DNA from 4 places in the Sporosarcina thermotolerans genome. Region 1 is predicted to be linked to each of the others. Evidence: riboswitches for the same ligand, from Rfam matches in the RefSeq annotation. Region 1 holds a riboswitch; each other region holds the start of a gene.

The links. Region 1 has a riboswitch for S-adenosylmethionine ahead of metA (homoserine O-acetyltransferase MetA). Riboswitches for the same ligand answer to the same signal wherever they lie in the genome.
Region 2: it holds a riboswitch for S-adenosylmethionine, as region 1 does, so the genes downstream of both, metK (methionine adenosyltransferase) here and metA (homoserine O-acetyltransferase MetA) in region 1, are expected to answer to the same signal.
Region 3: it holds a riboswitch for S-adenosylmethionine, as region 1 does, so the genes downstream of both, ACFPZG_RS05480 (methionine biosynthesis PLP-dependent protein) here and metA (homoserine O-acetyltransferase MetA) in region 1, are expected to answer to the same signal.
Region 4: it holds a riboswitch for S-adenosylmethionine, as region 1 does, so the genes downstream of both, ACFPZG_RS14900 (methionine ABC transporter ATP-binding protein) here and metA (homoserine O-acetyltransferase MetA) in region 1, are expected to answer to the same signal.

What each region holds. Positions count from the first base shown of each region.
Region 1 is NZ_JBHSRM010000012.1:81,162-85,324, forward strand. It holds gene ACFPZG_RS07415 (HAD family hydrolase) at 1-389, shown strand, start outside; gene ACFPZG_RS07420 (YetF domain-containing protein) at 474-1,175, opposite strand; gene metA (homoserine O-acetyltransferase MetA) at 1,277-2,185, opposite strand; SAM riboswitch class I at 2,260-2,366, opposite strand; gene ACFPZG_RS07430 (YitT family protein) at 2,415-3,272, opposite strand; gene ACFPZG_RS07435 (AbrB/MazE/SpoVT family DNA-binding domain-containing protein) at 3,469-3,747, shown strand; gene ACFPZG_RS07440 (glycerophosphodiester phosphodiesterase) at 3,808-4,163, shown strand, end outside.
Region 2 is NZ_JBHSRM010000013.1:677,431-681,593, forward strand. It holds gene ACFPZG_RS11295 (gamma carbonic anhydrase) at 1-71, shown strand, start outside; gene ACFPZG_RS11300 (hypothetical protein) at 273-407, opposite strand; gene metK (methionine adenosyltransferase) at 705-1,907, opposite strand; SAM riboswitch class I at 2,094-2,208, opposite strand; gene pckA (phosphoenolpyruvate carboxykinase (ATP)) at 2,381-3,967, shown strand; gene ACFPZG_RS11315 (DUF3231 family protein) at 4,155-4,163, shown strand, end outside.
Region 3 is NZ_JBHSRM010000009.1:11,371-15,533, forward strand. It holds gene ACFPZG_RS05460 (ABC transporter permease) at 1-677, shown strand, start outside; gene ACFPZG_RS05465 (CPBP family intramembrane glutamic endopeptidase) at 757-1,590, shown strand; gene ACFPZG_RS05470 (DMT family transporter) at 1,620-1,934, opposite strand; gene ACFPZG_RS05475 (DMT family transporter) at 1,936-2,274, opposite strand; SAM riboswitch class I at 2,412-2,517, shown strand; gene ACFPZG_RS05480 (methionine biosynthesis PLP-dependent protein) at 2,598-3,725, shown strand; gene ACFPZG_RS05485 (NADPH-dependent FMN reductase) at 3,772-4,163, opposite strand, start outside.
Region 4 is NZ_JBHSRM010000018.1:58,639-62,801, forward strand. It holds gene ACFPZG_RS14890 (MetQ/NlpA family ABC transporter substrate-binding protein) at 1-300, opposite strand, end outside; gene ACFPZG_RS14895 (methionine ABC transporter permease) at 356-1,024, opposite strand; gene ACFPZG_RS14900 (methionine ABC transporter ATP-binding protein) at 1,017-2,030, opposite strand; SAM riboswitch class I at 2,127-2,231, opposite strand; gene ACFPZG_RS14905 (thioredoxin family protein) at 2,287-2,586, opposite strand; gene ACFPZG_RS14910 (toprim domain-containing protein) at 2,606-2,947, opposite strand; gene gcvH (glycine cleavage system protein GcvH) at 3,035-3,418, opposite strand; gene ACFPZG_RS14920 (arsenate reductase family protein) at 3,503-3,865, opposite strand; gene ACFPZG_RS14925 (acyl-CoA dehydrogenase family protein) at 3,940-4,163, opposite strand, start outside.

The DNA.
Region 1 (4,163 bases):
AAGGTTTTAACGTAGACGTCATTAACCGTCTGAAGCAACATAAAGATGAAGGCGTCCATGTCATGCTTGTTTCAGGAGCCTATACTTCCTTACTGCATGCGGTTACAAAAGGGTTGGGCTTTGATACAATTATAGGAACGGATATCCCTTTCACCAAAGATGGAACTTTTAATAAAGATATTTCCATTTATCATATACAAGGTAAACGAAAAAACGAAAAGATCATGGAATCGCTTGCCGGGAATGAGATTGACTGGGCAAATAGCTTCGCTTACGGTGATAGTTTGTCCGATTTACCTGTCCTTGAACTTGTCGGTAAACCAGTGGCAGTAAAGCCTGAAGAAAGGCTTGAACGGGTTGCAATTGAAAGGGACTGGGCAATCCTTTAACTAATATACAAATGAAAAGGCCCGAAATGAGAAAAATAATCATTCCGGGCCTTTTTATATTGAAAACAGGCTTATATTAATAAATCATTTATCCTCCGTACGCTGATCGATATGGAGGGTCCCGTTTTCAAGGATCTCAGCATAATAGACATGCTCCACTTTATTAATTCCATTCTTCTTCAGCTGTTCGTATACCCATTCCTCGGTCAAGTTAAGTTCCGTCAGATTTTCCTTTATCAATTTCCCATCAGATATAATTTCTGTAGGAATAAATTTAGGATCTTTACCTGGAGCTTTTACATCTTGGCGTGTTGCAGACTCCTTGTTCGCCTTCTTCATGACACTTAATTGACCATTCGTCTCAAGGATTGCATAATTCACATCCGCAACTGCAAATATACTTTGCTCACGTAGCATCATATTTAAATCATTCAAAGTGAGTCGCGACTTTTTCATGCCTTTTTCACTAATTTTACCTCTATGGATAATAATCGTCGGTGAGTCATCGAAAAGAACCCTTGCTTTCTTCGATTTCACAGTTAAGAAATTCACTAAAATTACTAGTACACCCCACCAAACTAATGCAATCGCACCACTTACAAATGGGGTTTCTGTTTGCCCTGCAATTTCCGCTGCAATTGAACCTATTGTAATTCCCGTGACATAATGGAAAAATGTAAGTTGTGAAATCTGTTTTTTTCCCATCGCCCTTGCAACTATCATAAGAATTATGAATGACAGTGTAGTTCTAAGTATCATTTCCCAGAAATCGATTTTTTCAATCATGTCATGCAATTCCACACACCTCCATTAGAAGGTAGTGTGTAACTGAACACGGACAATATACGGAGAAAACAAAAATTAGCCAACTATTACAGTATTGGATTTTACTCCCACTCGTAAGGGGTTTCTTGGTAAACGTAGTAGTTTAGCCAATTCGAGAATAACAAATGTGTATGGGACCGCCATGTATTTAGTGGTTGCTTGGTTGTGTCGTTATTTGGAAAATAATTTTGTGGCATTTCAATATCGATCCCCTTTTTTAAATCACGTTCATATTCTTCCCCAAGTGTACAAGCATCATATTCCAAATGCCCAGTAATCATAATATGTTTTTCATCCTTGGATAGGATAATAAACGCACCTGCATCATCGGATACCGCCAATAACTTCAAATCGTCATTTTGCTCAATCTCGTCAATTGAAACGGAAGTGTAACGGGAATGAGGTGCTTCGAAAACATCATTGAAGCCTCTAACCAATCGAATTGTTGGATCTGTTAATGTATGTTGGAACACACCGGATAGCTTCTTCGACAACTTAAATTTATTTAGCCCAAAATGGTGATATAATGCAGCCTGAGCACCCCAACAAATATGTAAAACGGAAGTAACGTTCGTCTTAGACCAATCCATAATCTCTTTTAACTCATCCCAATAGAGGACATCTTCAAACTCAAGATGTTCAATCGGCGCACCTGTAATAATCAGCCCATCAAAACGACGATTTTTCACATATTCAAATGTCGTGTAAAATGAATCCAAGTGATTTTTACTAACGTTTTTAGATTCATACGAAGCTGTGTTCAAAAAGGTTATATTCACTTGTAACGGTGTATTGCCAAGCAAACGAAGTAATTGAAGCTCCGTTTTTTCCTTCTCAGGCATTAAATTTAAAATAAGAATATTCAACGGCCTAATATCTTGACTTGATGCCCGACCCTCATCCATTACAAAAATCTTTTCCTCTTTCAAAACTTCCCGCGCAGGTAAATGTTCTGGTATATTAATTGGCATTAGGATTCCCCCTTAAAATTTAAAAAATCCCCGTTCCCAAGGATAGGAACGAGGATACATCGAAATTTTCTTCGTTCTTATCTTTCAAGATTTACATCTTGTTGGAGGTAGCACCTTCCTGCAATTGCAGAGGTTGCTGAAGCGTCATCGGGCCAAATCCCTCAGCTTCTCTTGATAAGAATTATTCAATTGTGAACTATTATATCATTCTTTTTAAAATTGTATACCTTTATTGATGAATCTTCGACTTTGAGAATCCCAGTCCTAATATTTCCGAAGCGTTAAGGAAAATGACAAAAGATGAAGGCTCTGCTGCTTGTAATACCTTTTTCAAATAAACTGCCTCTGATTGCTCCACAACACAAAAAATCATCGTCTTTTCATCATTCGAAAAACCACCAGTCGACTTCACCTTAGTTAAACCACGGTCAATCTCATTCTTAATAATCGATTGGATTTTCTCCTCATTCTCCGTAATAATAAGCACTAACTTCGTTGGCGATGTTTGCAATTGAACAAAGTCTATTACTTTACTCGTTACATAAATCGACATTAGCGCATATAACGCAAGTTCAAAATTGAAGACAAATGCGGACGTAACCACAACCACACCATCCACAATCAATTGCGAGAAGCCACTCGATATACCCGTATATTTCTTTAATAATTGAGCGATTAACGCTGTACCACCAGTCGATCCGTTTCCACGATAAACAATTCCAAGGCCAATCCCAAGAACAATTCCACCATAAATAGAGCTCAACAACGGATTATCAATAGGAACCTCGAGACCCGCCGTCAAATAAATGACAAGAGGAACACAAAATGTACCAACAATCGTTTTTGCACTAAACTCTTTTCCAGCAATAATTAGTCCTAATACAATCAACGGAATATTAATTAACCATTGAACAATCGCGGGATTATACCCAAATAACTCGTAAAGAATCGTACTTACACCAGAAATTCCTCCCGCTGCAATTCTGGAAGGCAATAAAAATATATTAAAAGCAAGGGCAACCAATGCGGAGCCGAATATGATTTGGACATAGTCAAAAACAACCGACTTTTTATGGATAAAAGACATGTGTATTCAATTCCCCCCTCTTATAAAAGCCTTAACTATTTTAACAGATAAACTTGTTTAGAATAGTTTTAAAGCTTGTAAAAAGGGCATAGTTATATCTATTGGATAATATATTCATATTTTTGTATTTTCTATTATTATCTGATATGATATAAGTACCAATATACTAAATATTCCAATGTTAGGGAGGAGAAAAATGCAAAGTCTGGGAATTGTACGGAAAGTCGATCACCTTGGTCGGATTGTTATCCCGAAGGAACTAAGGAGAAGTTTGGGATTAGATCAAGGGGTACCTTTGGAGATCTTTGTTGACAATGACAAAATCATCTTGCGAAAATATGTTGTTGACGAAGCATGCGTCATAACTGGAGAAATATCACTTCAAAATAAAAAGCTTTCTAATGGAATGTATATCAGCCCTAGAGGAGCAGAACTTCTAAAAAAGGAAATTGAAGATTATAAAACTTGGGAATAACAACATGGGCAACGGATTTTTTCTCCGTAGCCCTTTCTTTTAGGATTAAACAAAAGAAAGGTGAGTAATTTGGATATTTTTGCACACAGGGGCGCGTCAGGATCATTCCCCGAAAACACAGTAAGCTCATTCAAGGAAGCGGCTCGCCTTCCCATTTTCGGTGTAGAATTCGATGTCCATATGTCATCGGATGGAGAACTTGTCGTTATCCATGATGAAACCATCGATAGAACATCCAATGGAATGGGTTTTATAAAAGATATGACTCTGGAGGATTTGAAGCAATTCGATTACGGCGGATGGTTTTCACCTGAATTTAGAGGAGAGACGATTCCAACCCTTTCTGAAGTCCTTGATATATTCCAACCAACTGAACTCATACTAAATATCGAGTTAAAATCTGATGTGTTTCCCTA
Region 2 (4,163 bases), on a different contig from region 1:
GAGCTGATATGAAGCGGATTGTTGAAAGTTACGTTGAAAAAGGTGCTATTTATAAGGGTATGCAAAAATAATAACGGTGTAGGTGTTGCCACTTTTTGCGCAACACCTTTATTTTTTGATAGCCATGAAAACAATGATTCCTGCCACGATGATAATAGTGAATAAACCGATAAGTCCTAACAACCAAAAGCTTATTATACCCATATAAAATCCCCCATCCTACCAATCTATTTACTAATTAAACGTTTAAATTTCAGTTTAGTTCCCTAATCTTACACCTTTTTATAACGCTGCCTGAAGAATGGACCTTGGTAGAGGAAGAATGGACCTTGGTAGCTGAACAATGGACCCTGGCTGTGGAAGAATGGACCTTGACCGTGGAAGAATGTACCTTGATAGCGGAACAATGGACCCTGACCCTAAATAAATGGACCTTGCCCACTTAACACACAGCCAAGTTCTCCTTTCCACTTAAAGAGTTCTCATTCTTCGTCGTAGAGTTCTCCTTTCCACATAAAGAGTTCTCGTTCTTCGCCATTTAGTTCTCCTTTCCTCTAAAAGAGTTCTCGTTCTTCGTCGCAGAGTTCTCCTTTCCACTTAAAAAGTTCTCGTTCTTCGCTCAGGAGTTCTCCTTTCACCAAAATAAAAAACAGGAAGGCTGGATTTCTCCATTCTTCCTGTCTCTTTATTCAATCATCCAATTATTAATTAGACAATCCAGCTCTATCCTTCAATTCTTCCGCCTTATCCGTGATCTCCCAAGGAAGTTCAACGTCTGTACGACCGAAATGGCCATAGGCTGCTGTTTGTTTGTAAATTGGACGGCGAAGGTCAAGCATTTTAATGATGCCTGCAGGGCGTAAATCGAATAACTCACGCACGATTTCCACAAGCTTGCTTTCCTCTACTTTACCTGTTCCGAATGTATCAATCGAAATAGAAACTGGCTTCGCCACACCGATTGCATATGCCAATTGCACTTCACAACGATCCGCAAGCCCAGCTGCAACGATATTCTTCGCAACATAGCGCGCAGCATATGAAGCGGAACGGTCCACTTTTGTAGCATCCTTCCCGGAGAATGCACCACCGCCATGACGTGCATAGCCGCCGTATGTGTCAACGATGATTTTACGTCCCGTCAATCCTGCATCCCCTTGTGGGCCACCGATAACGAAACGGCCTGAAGGGTTGATGAAGTATTTAGTTTCTTCATCTAATAACTCCGCAGGGACGACCGGCTGAATAACTTGTTCTTTCAAATCTCTTTGAATTTCTTCAAGTGTCACATCAGGAGAGTGTTGAGTCGAAATAACAATCGTGTCAATACGGACAGGATTATTATTTTCATCATATTCTACTGTTACTTGTGTTTTTCCGTCCGGACGCAGATAAGTAAGAATATCTTCTTTACGTACTTCAGCAAGGCGGCGGGCAAGTTTATGGGATAAACTAATAGGCATCGGCATGAGTTCAGGTGTTTCATTACATGCAAAACCGAACATCAATCCTTGGTCACCAGCTCCGATTGCGTCAAGCTCCGCATCTGTCATTGTTCCTTCTCTTGCTTCAAGCGCCTGATCCACGCTTGCCGCGATGTCTGGGGACTGCTCGTCAATCGAAGTTAAAACAGATGAAGTTTCCCAGTCGAATCCGAATTTAGCACGTGTGTACCCGATTTCTTTCACTGTATCCCGTACAACTTTCGGAATGTCGACATAGGTAGTTGTTGTAATTTCACCTATAACAAGAACTAATCCTGTTGTAATTGTCGTTTCACACGCCACGCGTGCATTTGGGTCTTCCTCTAAAATCGCGTCCAAAATAGCGTCAGAAATCTGATCGCACATTTTGTCCGGATGTCCTTCAGTTACCGATTCCGATGTAAACAGTCGGCGATTTGTCATTGTTGTTTCCTCCTTAACAGCTTGCAAATATTGATACGGTACTCTAATTGTCCCAGTAAGTTCAGCGCCTAGAGAGTCGACGTCAACATACACAAGGATTAAGGGCCTGTAAAATGAATATAAAAAGCCCTTCGCTCACGTAAATATACATGAGGAAAGGCAGAATTTCAAAAGCAGCACCTTTCACTCTTATCGTCCAAGGAATTCAACCTTGCTCCAGGTTTGGCACCTTCTCGCAGGTATATATGCGCAGGTTGCCGGGCTTCATAGGGCCTGTCCCTCCGCCAGCTCGGGATAAGAGTATCCGTTCATCTAACAATAGTAAGTAAAGAAAGTGGTTTTGTCAAATATTTTTGATCTAACCGCTTGTGTTTTCAATTAGTATAGACTATTATTCTAAATGTGTTATACTATTTACGAAATGTGATGACACCCGTGACTCGGGATTACACGCAAAGGACGGTACGAACAAAATGATCTCAGCGAAAATTGAAAACGGACTACATGAGTTACTTTCAGGCAATAACGTAAACATCCAGCCTTCAGTGGCAGAGTTAGTTGAAAAAGCGACAGCTCGTGGAGAAGCTAAACTTTCTGCAGATGGAGCACTTACTGCGCAAACTGGAAAGTATACTGGCCGTTCACCTGGAGATAAGTACACAGTCGAAGAAGATTCTTCCAAAGATAAGATCGATTGGGGCAAAGTTAACCAACCGATTTCCAGTGAATTATTTGATTCATTATATACAAAAGTGATTAACCATCTAAAAAAGAAAGACGAACTATTCGTTTTTAAAGGCTTTGCAGGAGCTGATAAAGATTCACAGCTTTCCATTCAAATTATTAATGAATTCGCTTGGCAAAACCTATTTGTTCAGAATCTATTCATCCGACCTACTGAAGAAGAATTGAAAGCACATGAAGCACAATTTACAATACTTGCTGCTCCATCTTTCAAAGCAGATCCAGCAGTCGACGGCACGAAATCCGAGACTTTCATCATTGTATCACTTGAGAAGCGCATTGTCCTTATCGGAGGAACAGAATACGCAGGAGAAATGAAAAAATCGATTTTCTCTGTCATGAACTACTTGCTTCCTGAGCGCGGAATTCTTCCTATGCACTGTTCAGCAAACGTTGGTGAAGAAGGCGATGTTGCCCTATTCTTCGGCCTTTCAGGTACAGGAAAAACGACTCTTTCCGCTGATGCTAACCGTAAGTTGATCGGTGATGATGAGCACGGCTGGTCTGATAACGGTGTATTCAACATCGAAGGTGGATGTTACGCAAAATGCGTCAACTTGTCTCAAGAAAAGGAACCAGAAATCTTTGGAGCGATCCAATTCGGTTCAGTTCTTGAAAACGTTGTGCTTGACCCAGAAACACGTATCCCAGATTATGACGATAGTTCATTAACTGAAAATACACGTGCAGCTTATCCAATCCAAAATATCGAAAACATCGTAACACCGTCCGTTGCAGGACATCCGAAAGCAATCGTGTTCCTAACTGCGGATGCGTTTGGCGTGTTACCTCCAATTTCGAAATTGACGAAAGAACAAGCGATGTATCACTTCCTAAGCGGTTTCACATCGAAGCTTGCAGGAACTGAGCGTGGCATTACTGCACCTGAGGCTACTTTCTCAACATGCTTCGGTTCTCCATTCCTACCGCTTCCAGCGACTGTGTACGCTGAAATGCTTGGTAAGAAAATCGATGAGCATGATGCACAAGTATTCCTTGTAAACACTGGTTGGACGGGTGGCGTTTACGGAGTTGGTAAACGTATGGAATTGAAACATACACGTACAATGGTCCGTGCTGCAATTGCTGGCGAATTAACTGATGTTGAATTTGAAGAAAATGCAATTTTTGGCCTTGCTATGCCAAAAGCTATTGAAGGTGTGCCAAGCGAAGTGTTGAACCCTCGCAATGCGTGGAGCGATCCTGCAGCATACGATGAAAAAGCAAAAGAATTAGCGGACCTTTTCCGTGAAAACTTCAAGAAATTCGGTCATGTCTCTGAAGAGATTACACTAAAAGGCGGACCGATTGCTTAATAAAAGCTTTCTATTAGTATCATATATGCCAAGAAAAACAATACGTTTTTCTTGGCATTTTTTATTTTTTACAAAAGAAGTTAACGATTGTCCAATTGATTGAAAGTGAATAGGAATGCATTTCATTCACATACTAAATAATGATCCATGATTTAATGGAAAACATGAAGAAATGAGGGAAGAAAAAATGGGCATT
Region 3 (4,163 bases), on a different contig from region 1:
AGGATACGATCGTTGCCACTGTACGATCGATTATCCAGTTATTGCTTGTCGGCTATGTACTTAAGTTCGTCTTCGATTCGGAGAACTTTTTATTCATCATCTTAATGGTAGTTCTAATGATTGCCGCTGCGACGCAAAATGCTCGAAAGAAAGGGAAAGGGATTCGGGGCATTACATGGAAACTGATTGTTACATTTATAACCGTTGAACTGCTAACGCAAGGTCTTTTAATCGGCCTGCAAATTGTTCCACCCACCGCTCAATTCATCATTTCAATTAGCGGCATGTTAATCGGCAATTCAATGGTACTCTCCATTCTTTTCCTGAATCGTTTTTCTTCGGAAATTGAATCTAATAGCGATGAAATAGAGTTGATCCTTTCTCTTGGAGGGACGCCGAAGCAGGCCATTCATCAACAGCTCATCAATGCCATTAAATCAAGCTTGATTCCAACGATAGAAAGCCAGAAAACGATTGGTCTTGTTCAGCTACCTGGTATGATGAGCGGTCAAATAATAGCTGGCGCCGACCCTATGCAGGCAGTGCAATTCCAACTGATCATCCTCTTTCTTCTATTGGCAACGGCTGCCGTTACAAGTATCATGTTAGGATTTCTCTCTTACCCAACATTGTTTAATGGGAGGATGCAAATGATCAGAGCGAAACGGTTAAAATGAGATAGACTATTTTATCGATTCATATAACATAGTGACATATCATTCCAGTTCGCCTAAGATTAATCAAGGGGGTGTTTTCTTGTTTGAAGAGATGAAAATCCGTTATTTATTCGCGTTATCGGTTGTAAGTTTACTTGTTTTAGTTGTATTTACAGTTGGGGTCGGAGTTAACGAGGAGTTCTTCGGAGCTGCTGCAAATATCGTTATTTATGCGATTATACCTGCAATTTTTTTCGGGTATTATTTCAATAAGTATCCGAACGTGATTCGGGATACGGTTTTCTTCAAGGGGATAAAACCGTGGGGTCCAGCCATAGTTGGCATCGTCATTGTATCTATCGTACTCTCTTTAAGTTCATTTTGGTTGCTCGTCTTTGTCGTTGACCCAATACTCCCGGCATTTGCTGATTTTCTAATGACTGAAGTGCCAATGCCTACGAATCCCGTCTTATTGGTAACTGAAATTATTGCTATCACCATCTTGGGCCCGATTGTCGAGGAATTCGTCTTCCGGGGAGTTTTCTTGCATCGCTTCATGAAGAAAACATCAATGTGGGGCGGTATTTTGATATCGAGCATCCTTTTCGGGGTTTTGCATGCCGATATGATCGGCGCTTTCCTATTCGGACTTATCGCATGTCTACTTTACTTGCGAACCGGAAACCTTTTACTACCGATTTTGATGCATATATTGAACAACACGCTTGCTGTGATCTCTTCATTTTTGCCAGCCTCATGGTTCGATGGCGTGGTTATCGCAACGCGTGAGGATATTATTAACAATGCTAGCACATTGTCTGTCCTACTTGTTATCAGTTCAATTTTAACTGCCTATATCGTAGTAAAATTAGGAAAAGGTTTATCGAAGAAAAGAGAAGAAGCAATGAGTGCACTTGAAACGATATCCGAGTGAGCGAAAGGGCGACTGAATCGCCCTTTTTTTCATCCAAATAATTTCAACCCGACTGCCCCACCGATGATTAAGCATAAGAAAAGGATCCGTTTCCATCCAGCTGCTTCCTTGAAAAACAAAATGCCCATCAAGACAGCCCCCGCAGCACCTAATCCAGTCCAAACTGGGTACGCAGTCCCCATCGGAATTTCACGCATCGCAAGCGATAGAAAATAAAATCCTATTGAAAATGTAGCGACAATTACTATCAATCGTTGCCATGACCTCTTTTGCAAATATAAGTTAATGGACATGACTCCGAAAATCTCGCCTAAACTGGCGATGACAAGATAAACCCATGCCATTTCATTCGCCCCCCTCTTCCACCGGGATTGACTCAACGGAAGTCATCTTTATCCCAATAACACCGACGATAATAATTGCAATGAAAAACACCTTCATGATGGAAAGCTCCGCATTGAAAAACAGAAAATCGACCAACACAATCGCCGCAGCTCCAGAACCGGTGAAAACCGCATAAACTGTCCCCGACGGCAGCTTCTCACATGCTTTTATAATTGCGTAAAAGCTGATGATGATCGCAACAACAGTCCCCGCCCACTCTATGGCGGAGTCGGAATACCTAAGTCCAATCACCCAAAACACTTCGATGATCGCCGCCAATAAAACATAAAGCCAAGCCAATAAAAATCCCCCTCACCACTCAACATGACCCCATTATAGCAAATCATTTATAAAGTTATTTTCAGAGCTCTCTTGCAATCTATACAGAATCATGGTAATTTTAGATAAATCATTTTTCCAACAATTATATATTTTGTTTCTTATCAAGAGAGACGGAGGGATTTGGCCCGACGAAGTCTCAGCAACCAGCTCGATTTGGCATGGTGCTAATTCCAAAAGACGACCCCGTCTTGAAGATAAGAAGATTGATCTCAACAACCGTTGAAGGCCCTCTTCTTATTCGAAGAGGGCCTTTTTATATCGATAAACCAAAGGAGATGGACATGTTGACAAATCATAGCATAAACACGAAATTGGTACAGTTAGGAAATCATAGCGATCCGAGAACAGGAGCAGTCAATCCCCCAATCCACTTCTCCACCGCCTACAAACATGACGGCTTAGGGCTCTCCACAGGATACGACTACACAAGGACGAAAAACCCAACACGGACAATCCTCGAAGAAGGAATTGCCAATTTGGAAAACGGCGACCGAGGCTACGCATGCAGTTCCGGGATGGCAGCTATCCAACTTTCCCTCTCCATCTTCAAGCCTGGAGATGAACTGATTGCACCTGACGACATATACGGAGGTACCTATCGTCTGTTCAAACAATATGCCAATATATATGGCATTACGACATTCTATACTTCATTTCAAAATGTAGAAGAAACAGAGAGGCTTATCACAGAGAACACAAAAGCACTTTTTATCGAAACACCGACGAATCCGCTTATGCTGGAAATAGATATTGAAAAATACGCGGCGCTTGCGAAGAAACACGGGTTGCTGTTAATCGTCGATAATACGTTTTTAACGCCTTTCTATCAGCGCCCAATTGAACTTGGTGCGGATATCGTCATCCATAGCGCGACAAAATACATCGGTGGTCATAATGATGTATTGGCCGGACTTGTTGTTGCGAAAGGGGAAGAATTATGCAATCTTTTAGGCGAAAACCATAATGCGATTGGCGCCACGCTATCCCCTTTCGATTCATGGCTTGTCGTCCGCGGATTAAAGACATTGCATGTACGGATGAAACAACATGACGCAAATGCAAAGGAGCTCGTCGCCTATTTGGAAAATGAACCGCTTATAGCGGATGTCCTTTATGCAGGAAAAGGTGGAATGATTTCCTTCCGACTTCAAAACAGCGAATGGATCGGTCCGTTTCTCAAGAACTTACACCTTATTACTTTTGCTGAAAGCCTCGGCGGTGTAGAAAGCCTCATTACATATCCGACGACACAAACCCATGCTGATATCCCTGAGGAGGAAAGGGAAAAACGTGGAGTGGACAAACGGCTATTGCGTTTTTCCGTAGGGTTGGAAGAAGCTGAAGATTTAATTGACGACTTAAAGCAAGCCCTAACAGCAGCTTCAAAATCCCCCGTTCTTTCTAACTAATAAAAAAGGCCGCCTTGAGCAACTCAAGGCAGGCCATTTTTTAAAATTATGCTTGAAGTTCAGCAAACGCTTTAGTCTTTGAATAAAACTCGATAAAGTTGTTCACAACTTTATCCAAGAAATCAATCGTCGCTTGGTCTGTCAATTGTCCAATCTCATCGACTTTTTGTTGAATCGAACCAATGAATACATCATTTCCAGGCAAAAGTGCAGGTGAAAGCATCGGGTTAGAAAGTATTTGTTTTAAGTGTATTTGTGCACGCACTGTACCTAACACTCCCGCCGAAGCCCCGATCATGAATGCAGGCTTATCTTTTATAGCGAAGTTGCTTCGTGATAGCCAGTCGACGGCATTTTTCAATACGCCAGGAATCGAGTAATTGTATTCGGGAACAGCGAAAAGAATTGCGTCCGAATCCCTTATGTTATCCATGAATT
Region 4 (4,163 bases), on a different contig from region 1:
GTCGTAGCCGAAATCAGCCATTTGACTGTCCAAGTAAGGGATGGTTTGGAAATAGTTCGCATCCAATAGACCCGATTCCAAGTCCTTGTTCGGCAATATATATTCCTGATATGTTTCGATTTCCAAGTCGAAGCCTTTTTCTTTTAATAACGGCTTCACTTTTTCCAAAATAACGGCATGTGGTGTATTGGAAGCGCCGACGACGATTTTCGTCTTCACCTTTTCTTTATCTTTCGCTCCGCATGCTGCCAGAGCGAGCACGAGAACCGTTAATAATAATGCGGATAATATCTTTTTCATTATTCTTCTCTCCATTCTTAGATGTTTTTTATAATTATCAGGCCAAGCCCGCAAATTAACGTTTGTCCAATTTCTTCACGGCGAAGTCGCCAATTATTTGGATGATAAATACGATAATCAAAATAATAACTGTTGCAACAATCATCACATCAGTGCGGCTTCGCTGGAACCCTTCGTAATATGCGAGATTTCCGAGCCCGCCTGCGCCGATAACTCCAGCCATCGCCGTATATCCGACAAGCGCAATCGCAGTTACCGTAATTCCGGATATGAGGGCAGGCATCGATTCGGGAAGCAATACTTTGAAGATAATCGTGCTTGTTTTTGCACCCATCGATCTTGCAGCTTCGATAACGCCCCTATCAATTTCACGCAAGCCAATCATGACCATTCGCGCATAAAACGGTGCAGCCCCGATAACAAGTGCCGGGATGGCCGCTTCCGGACCGCGCATCGTCCCAACGAAAAGTGTTGTGAATGGAATCAGTAGAATGATCAAAATGATGAAAGGAATCGATCGGAAAATATTGACGAACGCTCCCGTGATGCCATACACCAATTTATTTTTCCAAAGCTGGCCAGGGCTCGATAAGAATAGAAGTACGCCAAGTAAGAGCCCGAATATGAACGTATATAAAGTGGAGATTCCGGTCATATATAACGTTTCAACTGTTGCCTCCCACATTTTATCCCAGTTAACGTGTTGAAATAAATTTTCATTCATTGGTGATCACCTCTGTCTGCACACCTAATTCATGGAGATAGGCAATCGCCATATCAACATCCTTTTCATTACCTAAAAGCTGTAAAATAAGCGTGCCATAAGCGCCGCCTTTAGTCTGGGATATATTCCCTTGTACGATATTCACGTCAATGTCGAATTTCCGAATCAAGCTTGCCAACACAGGATGCTCTGTCTTCTCTCCGACAAATGCAAGTTTGATGAGCGTGCCTCCCGGTATATGTGCGAGTACCTGTTCAGTACCAACAGGCTCGGTCACTTGGGAAACAAACCGTTTTGTAATTGGCTCCTTCGGTGATTGGAAAACTTCAAGAACAGATCCAGTTTCAACGACATTACCTGCTTCCATGACAGCTACTCGATGGCAAATTTTCCGGATGACATGCATTTCATGTGTGATTAATACAATTGTCAATCCAAGCCGTTCATTGATGCTTGTCAATAAATCAAGGATAGAATCTGTCGTTTCGGGATCAAGTGCGGAAGTAGCTTCGTCGCAGAGAAGAACTTCAGGGTCATTTGCCAATGCTCTTGCAATGCCCACTCGTTGCTTTTGCCCACCGGATAATTCGGAAGGGTAGGCATTCTCTCTTCCCTTTAAACCGACCAAATCAATTAACTCATTCACTCTTCTTTCACGTTCAGCCTTTTTAATTCCCGCGATTTCAAGTGGGAAGGAAATGTTCTGTTTGACAGTGCGAGACCAAAGTAAATTGAAGTGCTGAAAGATCATGCTGATTTTCTTCCTTGCATTCCTTAGCTCCCGGGCATTTACGGAAGACATTTCATAACCTGCAATCTTCACCGTTCCTGAGGAAGGCTTTTCGAGTCCGTTCAGAAGTCGGATCAAAGTACTCTTTCCCGCTCCGCTATACCCGATGATGCCGAAGATTTCACCTTCCGCGATATCCAAATTCACTTTATCAACAGCGATAATAGCATTCGAGCCATTGCCGAATTGTTTATTTACACCCTGTAAATGAATCATGTTTTCACCTCTATATAATCTTAACCAAAAATAAAAGCCTTTCTGCAGACAAGCAGAAAGGCATAACGTTATATTAAAAGTAAACGTTCATCCAATCTCTCATCTATCAAAGCAAACGCTTTGCGTGACTTGGCACCATTTCACTTTCGTGACGGTTGCCGGGCTTCATAGGGCACTTCCCTCCACCTCTCTTAATAAGAGCGACGATATTCAGTTAAGTTAATAGATATATTTATAACATGGACGACTAATAGGGTCAACCTATTTGTTCAAGAAGATAGGGAACGGATTGGAATGCGTAGATTTTATGGGTCACTTTTCCATTCTCTTGAATCAATAGACAAGGTACGCTTTCTATTTCGTAATCAATGGCAAGGTCTTCTATAAAGTTCAAGTCTGCTTTGCCAATTGGCAGGTCCGGTTTCATAGCGGATATGACTTCGACCATAATGGAAGCGACCATGCAAGTTCCACACATTGGTGTATATAGATAAAACACGGATTTAGAGGATTCTTTTTTACTTTTTTCCCATTGTTCGATTGTCCAATTTTCGATAGTTGACATGTTTTCACCTTCAAAGTAAGAATTCGGGATGCACTTCAAAGTTTTCAGCGATAAGAATCGCGGCGAGAGTGCGGTAAGGGGTTGTTTCGACTTGGCGGTAGACACGTTCTGTGTAGAGATGGATTGCTTCAGGATATGCCCTTTTGAATAGTGTTCGGATTTTCTCTCCGGATTCGTCAGCGTCAAAAAAGATGTATAGGTCGCAGTCTTCATACGGCATGAGCATTTCTTCGATGCGATAGGGGCTGACTGTACCATTTGTGCAAATGATGTCTATCGGTTCTGCCAATACTCGTTGAAGTCTTTTTCGGTCTGATCCACCTTCGACTATTATGACTTTATTTGAATCCATCTCCTCACCGCCTTCTATAATAGTTTATCCACATCCCTTTAAATTATTGAATCAAAAAAAGCGCTGTATGGCCAGCGCTTTGGGAAATTACTCTCCATCAGTCATTTTTTCATAGTCTTCAGCTGACATTAACGCGTCAAGTTCTGAGTCGTTAGAAGCTTCGACTACGATCATCCAAGCGCCTTCATATGGAGATTCGTTCACCAATTCAGGGCTATCTTCTAATTCTTCGTTCACTTCAACTACTTTACCGCTAATCGGAGCATACAATTCAGAGACAGTTTTAACGGATTCAACGCTGCCGAATGGTTCGTCCGCTTTTACTTCATCTCCAACTTGTGGTAGTTCAACGAAAACGATATCGCCAAGCTCAGCTTGTGCAAAATGCGTAATACCGATACGATATTTACCGCTTTCATCTTTTACCCATTCATGTTCCTCGGAATAACGTAAATCTTTAGGTGTGCTCATCCCGTACCCCTCCATAAATATACATTTCGTTAGTTGTTTCTTTCTACTCAATTCTCACATATTTCAATGATAAAGACAAGTGAGTTATTTCGTACTCCATACATCCCCAAACTGTGCTTCATTAAAGCCTACAGTCACTTTGGAACCGTCTGTTACAATCGGTCTTTTAATGAGCATTCCATCTGTGGATAAGAGTTGAATTTTTTCATCATCTGTCATGTTGGAAAGTTTGTCCTTCAAATTCAATTCTCTATATTTCATCCCACTGACATTAAAAAACTTTTTAATGTCCAGGTCTGAATTTCCGATCATAGTTCGAAGCTCTTCTTCAGTTGGTGGATTCTCGGCAATATTAATATCTTCGAATTCCAATCCGTTGGTTTCCAACCACTTTTTTGCTTTTCTACAAGTCCCGCATTTCGGATAACCGTAATAAGTTATTGTCATATCGTAACACCTCCACATTTTCTCCAGTATAACAGAGAATCCACCCAGGGATGAAACCCCTGGGTGGGTTGGAATCATACGATATATTTTTCAGCGTCGATCAATTTGACAGATGCTTCGCGTTTCTTCGCGATGATATTGTAAGGATTTGAACGAGTCAATTTACGAAGCGCCGACAGCATCATACGTTGGTTATCCCCATCTACGGAAGCAAGAAGAGTTTCCTTTGCATCCTTTTCGATTGCTTCGAATGCCTCTTGGCAGAAAATTTCTGTATAAAGGATTTTTTGTTGTTCCT